2 linked regions of the Anatilimnocola aggregata genome follow. The protein of the gene in region 2 interacts with the protein of the main gene of each other region in a pairwise test. Links are inferred from orthologs where the notes say so. Each region holds a gene or a part of one and is shown on either strand. Other genes may lie near its edges.

What was found.
Region 1: the proteins of ETAA8_RS02085 (region 2) and ndk interact in binary tests that used the Escherichia coli proteins (3 or more experiments, as listed by UniProt). The link is inferred for Anatilimnocola aggregata from one-to-one orthologs.

The regions. Positions count from the first base shown.
Region 1 is NZ_CP036274.1:8,280,767-8,283,847, reverse strand. The notes cover bases 195-2,955. They hold ndk (nucleoside-diphosphate kinase), read right to left. Parts: upstream 1,927-2,955; coding sequence 1,462-1,926; downstream 195-1,461. Other genes in these bases: ETAA8_RS31480 (twin-arginine translocation signal domain-containing protein), read left to right, coding at 2,238-2,955; ETAA8_RS31490 (glycine C-acetyltransferase), read right to left, coding at 195-1,368. Also shown: ETAA8_RS31495 (hypothetical protein), read left to right, coding at 1-174; more of ETAA8_RS31490, read right to left, coding at 193-194; more of ETAA8_RS31480, read left to right, coding at 2,956-3,081. UniProt on the Escherichia coli protein: Major role in the synthesis of nucleoside triphosphates other than ATP. The ATP gamma phosphate is transferred to the NDP beta phosphate via a ping-pong mechanism, using a phosphorylated active-site intermediate.
Region 2 is NZ_CP036274.1:569,742-572,941, reverse strand. The notes cover bases 1-2,880. They hold ETAA8_RS02085 (5-formyltetrahydrofolate cyclo-ligase), read right to left. Parts: upstream 1,819-2,880; coding sequence 1,183-1,818; downstream 1-1,182. Other genes in these bases: dusB (tRNA dihydrouridine synthase DusB), read left to right, coding at 1,887-2,880; ETAA8_RS02090 (hypothetical protein), read right to left, coding at 481-1,074; thiS (sulfur carrier protein ThiS), read right to left, coding at 244-444; ETAA8_RS02100 (thiazole synthase), read right to left, coding at 1-239. In the rest of the region: more of dusB, read left to right, coding at 2,881-3,026; ETAA8_RS02075 (amidohydrolase), read right to left, coding at 3,044-3,200. UniProt on the Escherichia coli protein: Involved in the removal of 5-formyltetrahydrofolate.

The sequences.
Region 1 (3,081 bases), 7.7 Mb from region 2 along the record:
TCCGTCGCCGTTGTCACTCCCAAGAGCCTGCAAGATCAAGGGGCGAAAGTGGGCGATACTGCGGTCGTGATTGGACGCATCGTGCGCGATGTGCCCAAGGACCTGCCGAAGTACAAAGGCGAAGCTTCAATGGTCGTGCACGGCGGCCACACGACGATTGTGCCGATGCAGTAGGTCTCCGGGCAGAATCGCTTATAGTTTCGCAAACGCATCGAGAGCTTGCTCGATGTGCTGAGGCTCGAGAGCGGCCGAAACTTGCACTCGCAGGCGAGCTTGTCCCTTGGGTACCACGGGAAAGCCAAAGCCGATCACCATCACGCCCAATTCCAGCAAGCGGCGGCTCTTGGCAATGGCTTCTGCTTCGTCGCCGATCATGATCGGAATAATAGCCGTCGGCGATGGATGACAGTCGAACCCTAGCTTATCGAAGCCCGCGCGAATCTGCTGCACATTGCGATTTAGCTTGGCAACTCGCTGCGGTTCACGCTCGATGATCTCAATCGCCTTCCGCGCACTGCAGGCAACCGTAGCGGGCACGGCGTTCGAAAACAAACTTGGCCGCGAACGTTGCAGCAGCAAATCGATTACCGTCTGCGAAGCAGCCACATAGCCCCCCGCTGCCCCGCCGAGCGCTTTGCCCAATGTGCCGGTGAGAATGTCAATTTGCCCCAGCGAATTGAAATGTTCGGGAGTGCCGCGACCCGTGGTGCCAAGAGCGCCAATGCCGTGCGAATCGTCAACGACTAACATCGCCTCATATTGCCGGCAGAGCGCGATGATCTCGGGGAGAGGACAAACGTCGCCTTCCATGCTGAAGACGCCGTCGGTCACGACCCACCGACAAGCCTTCTGCTGCGTGGTCTTAAGCTTTTGCTCGAGGTCGTTCAGGTCGTTGTGCTTATACACCGCACGTTCGGTGGCTTTGCCTACCAGGCGAATGCTATCGATGATGCTGGCGTGATTTAGTTCGTCGGACAGAATGGCATCATCTGGACCGGCGAGCGTCGGAAAGACAGCCGCATTCGCATTCCAGCAGGCCACATAGCTGAGCGAACTCTGCGTCCCGACAAACCGGGCAATCGTTTCTTCGAGTTCGCGATGACAGGCGAGCGTGCCACAGATGAAGCGGACGGAAGCGGTCCCCGCACCATATTTCCGTAGTCCCTCGTGCCCTGCTTCGATGACTTCGGGATGATTCGCCAGCCCCAAGTAGTTGTTCGAGCAGAGGACGATGACTTCGCCGCGGCCTTCAATGGTGGCAGTAGCGCCGAGCGATCCAGTCAAGTATTGAAACTGCTTGAGCTGCCGCGTATCGACCAGTCCTTGCAACAATTCGCGACCGCGGGCTTCAAACATCGCATTGGGCATTTTGACCTCGGCTATCCGAATGCGCGCCGGGCCCAGCTCGCGCCGGGCCCATGGTGTTGAATGGTCGATTACGTGCCAGTAACACGTCGTCGCTTACTCGTCGTCGGCCTTGAACCAGGGGGTGAGAGTCGGCACATACGCGTGCAGTTCATCGGCCTTGAAGTACAAGCCAATCTCGCGGGCTGAAGCTTCAGGACCATCCGACGCATGCACGAGATTCATCTGACGGCTGCTGCTGTAGTCGCCGCGAATCGTCCCCGCAGCCGCTTTGAGTCCGCTCGTCGCGCCCAGCATATCGCGCACGACTTTGATCGCTTCCAAACCTTCGACCACAATCGCCACAATGGGCGAAGCTGTGATGAACTTCTCAAGGGCTGGAAAGAACGGCTTTTGCACGTGTTCGGCGTAATGTTCCTTGGCCAGGGCCGAAGTAACCTTCAGCATCTTCATGGCGATCAGATTCAGTCCTTTGTCTTCCAGGCGGCTGATTACCTGCCCCATGAGGCGGCGTTGAACACAGTCGGGTTTCAGCAATATGAGGGTACGTTCGGCGGGCATGAACTAATCCTGCTAATGAAGTCGGCAAACGGTCGGAGAGAGGCACAAAAGCGCTCGGGTAAATTCCCTGAACAGGCCCCGATTTTACGAGTCTTCAGCAATTCGGCAAATAGGGTGCGATACTCCTCGAAATCTGAACACTCGAAATCTGAAAGCCAGCAGCTGAAGTCTGGCGGTTGAATAAGTCGCCTCGCCGCGGCAAATGCTGGCTGTTGCCGTTTTCGAGCGCTATAATCGCGCGGTCACGACTTTCCGGCGAATCGAGCGATTCGCGCTCCGCCCCCAGTTCTTCTTGCCTGATAGTAGAACCTATGGCTGTTTCTCGTCGCAAGTTTCTGCAGTCCACTGCTGCCGGCGTGGCAGGCGCAGCCTGCGGCCCCGTCATTCTGGGCGCGGCGGACAAGACTGGCACCAAACTCAAAACTGTTGGCGAGAACGAATTTCAGTACGAGTGCGAACACAACTGGGGCCAACTGCCGAGCCACATCAAATGGGGCGATACCCATGGTGTGGCGATCGACCAGGCCGGGCTGATTTACATCAAACATCGGAATCGCATTGGCGACCCGATGGACGCGATTGTGGTTTTCGACGCTGAAGGTCGGTTCGTGCGCTCGTTCGGCGACGAGTATCATGGCGGCGGGCATGGCATCGATATTCGCCAGGAAGGGAACGAGGAGTTCTTGTATTTATGCGACGTCACACATAATCTCGTTACCAAAACCACCCTGAAGGGTGAGTTGGTATGGGCCAAGGGGCGACCTCATGAAACCGACGTTTATAAGGATCCTAAAACCAAATATAGCCCTACCAATGTTGCGTTTGGTCCCGACGGTGGTTTCTATATTGCCGATGGTTATGGCTCGCACTACATCCACCAATACAATCGCGATGCGCAGTGGATCCGCACCTGGGGCGGCGCCGGCAAGGATCCCGGGCAGCTACAAACGCCGCATGGCATCTGGCTCGATAACCGCCCGGACCGCGAACCGGCTCTCGTGGTCGCCGATCGGGCCAACGCCAGGCTCCAGTACTTCACGCTTGATGGCAAGTTTTTGAGCATGGTGAACGAGGTCAGCTTTCCAGCCCATTTCGATATCCGCGGCGACGTCTTATTAGTCCCCGACCTACACGCACGCGTCACGCTGTTGGGTC
Region 2 (3,200 bases):
CGCGCAAGATCGATGAAGTCGAGAATGTTCTGCCCTTGGCCGTCGTACAAGCGTTCGCGGCGGACGGCAACCGTCAGGCAGTCGGCACCCGACAGATCGAGGGCCTGCTGCATCTGCGGAAACGTTTCGTATTTGCCCGTGCCAACAATCAGGCGGCTGCGCAGCGTGTGCGTGCCGATGACCAGCGATTCATCGCCGGTCTGTTCGGCGGGCAACGAGACGGGAGGAGCGAGGCTCATCAGCTTACCCGCCCCCAACTAGCGACACGACTTCTAGCCGATCGCCTTCCTGCAACTCGTGTTTTTCGTGCAGCGAGCGAGGGACAATCTCGTGATTCACTTCGACCGCCACACCACGCTGCGGCATCTTCAGGCTGGCCAGCAACTGCGCGACCGTCAACGGGCCGGGCAGTTGCTCCACCTTTCCATTAAGCACAATATTCACAGCAGCAATCGGCGAAAGAAGCGTCTTGAAATGGATTTACTCGGAACGGAGCACAATATTGCGGGCTTTGTTCCCATCGAGCGGAGTCATCGGCGTCGATTGCAGCACGCCCGACGAAGCAGCACCGCGCACCCAGGGGAAAGTATAGGCGGCGAACATGCCCGTGTTGGCGTCGGCCACATACACCACGCAACCAGCAGGGCGGGCATTCGTCGAAGCGCCAACTGGCTCCCAAGCGCCGGTCGTCATTACGTACGAAGGCTTCTTCCCTTTTTCGACGGGCAACTGAGTGGTGACGTTAGTCTTGAACCAGCCCACGAACTTTCCCACGCGGGGATTCATCACAAAGCATTGCAAATCGCCTGTAATGAAGTCGAGCGTGAAAATTCCTTCCACTTGATCGTCGACGCGGCCGGTACACAACGCCAACGTCTCGCTCGTTGAAGCGGTCGAAGCATTCAGCGGCAACCCCTTGGGCCAGGCGGGATGGCTGGGAATCGCATTTGCCGAAGCTTGATTCGCGGTTGTCTGCGTAGACCAGAGCAGACCGGCAGTGGTCCCCAGGCCGAACAGCAACCCCATCGCTAAACCGGCCAGCAACCAAGTCGCTCGGCCACGAAATCGTTTCATCGCCATCGTACTGTCCCTTTGCCTGTGAAGGCCTGCCTGAGAAATCGCCTAAGAATCGCCCCTGAACGGAATGACAAGTGCCTCACGGCTTAGCCCGTCAGACCTCGTTCATCCTATCGCATTCCCCGGCGAATCACCAGCCAAACCGTCGAAAAGGGACGAACGAATGAGCTCACTTTCCGTTACCACCACATCCATGGGGGAGTCGTGCGGTTCGGTCGGCAGTTGGTCGACCATCTGGGCGTCGTAGGCCAGCCCAACCTTCACACAGTCCCCTCGTAGCAGCGGCAGGTAGCGGTCGTAGTGCCCCATGCCGTAGCCCATTCGCTGGCAAGATCGATCGAAGGCCAGCCCGGGAATGACGATGATATCGAGCGCCTGGCTCGCCGTCACCCGCCGCTCGTTCGTGCCAGCAGCGCGCGCCGGTTCGAGAATCCCAAAGCTGCCGGGGACTAATTCGTCGCCAGGAAGCAGCGAGATCATCGCCAGCGTCTTATCGGGCAAACAGAGCGGAATTGCTACTTGTTTGCCGCTCGCGCGGGCTGCTTCGATGAGCAGCTGCGTTTCGACTTCATCCCGAAAACTGACGTAGATCGAGACCACTTGAGCCGCAGCCCATAACGGAATTGCCATCAATCGTGCAGCGATCGCGGCGCTTCTTTCGGCGCGCCGATCGATGGCGGCGCGCCTCGCGCGGGCCTGCTGGCGAAATCGCTGCTTGGGTGAAATCTCGCTGGGGGGCATTCGACCCTTTCTATCTTTCTGACTGCTTGCCCTTGGCGCGAAACGCCTGCAGAAGGCAAACTGCAGAGATGACCACGCTCGATACTTTACCAAATACCGCTCCGCAAACTGGCTCGCTGCCACCCGCCGCCGATCAGGCGCTGCCTCAGGTGAAGCCGCTCTACATCGGCAACGTGAAGGTCGATCCCCCGATTCTCCAAGCGCCAATGGCGGGCTTCACTAACTTTGCTTATCGCCAGATCGTGCGCCAGTTTGGCGGCTCCGGTTTGCTTGCCACCGAAATGGTCAGCGCGCGGAGTTTTGTCTGGCTCGCAGAGCACGAAGCGGAATCCCCCGAACGACTGTGGGGCGTGAAAGAAGAAGCCCGCCCGCTGGCCGTGCAAATGTGGGACAACGATCCCGATACGCTCGCCCGCGTTGGCGAACGACTGGCCAATGAATATCAGGTAAGCGTCGTCGATCTCAATTTCGGCTGCCCGGTGAAAGACCTCACCGAAAAGGCGCACAGCGGCTCGTACCTCCTAAAGTTTCCCGATCGGGTCGGCGCGATCATCGAGCGGGTGGTCAAAGCCTGCGCGCCGACGCCGGTGACTGCCAAGATTCGCCTCGGATGTTCGCACGCGTCAATCAATGCCTGCGAGATTGCCCGCGTTGTCGAAGCCGCGGGTGCGGCTGCCCTGACCGTACATGGCCGCGTCGCTTCGGACTTTTTCCGCGGCAGTGCCGATTGGGAGAAAATCTCCGAAATCAAACAGCACTTGAAGCACATCCCGCTGATTGGCAACGGCGATCTCGATTCAGCTGCGAAAGTCGTCGAAGCGTTTCGACGTTATCACGTTGACGGCGTGATGATTGCCCGGGCGTCGCTTGGTCGCCCTTGGCTGTTTGCTCAATGTGCGGCAGCGCTGCGCGGCGACCCGATTCCCCCCGAACCGACGCTCGACGAACAACGCGACTGGATGCTGCGGCACTACGAACTCGTCTGCGAACGGTTTGGCGAAGAGCGCGGCACGCTGCTCATGCGGAAGTTCGCCTGCAACTATGCCCAGGGCAAAGCGGGGGCCAGGCACTTTCGCGGCGCAGTGGGGAACGTGAACACGCGCTTTGAATTTCTCGCCGTCGTCGCTAATCATTTTCCTAAGCAAGACAACCCGCAACTCTTTCAGCCGCACGATGCCGCCGAGCCGTGCGAAGAAACGTGCGGCTAAAACTCACGGCAGTCCAGCTACAGATTGCAACCACAGCCCGCAGTCCAGACGCGACCATCAGCGGCCATGATGGGTGTGTGCTGGTGAATCGGCGGGCTAGGCAGTGAATTGTTGTAGCCACCCACATGCTTCACCGGCGACCAATCGGGACTGACTGGCGGCAGGGGCGGCGCA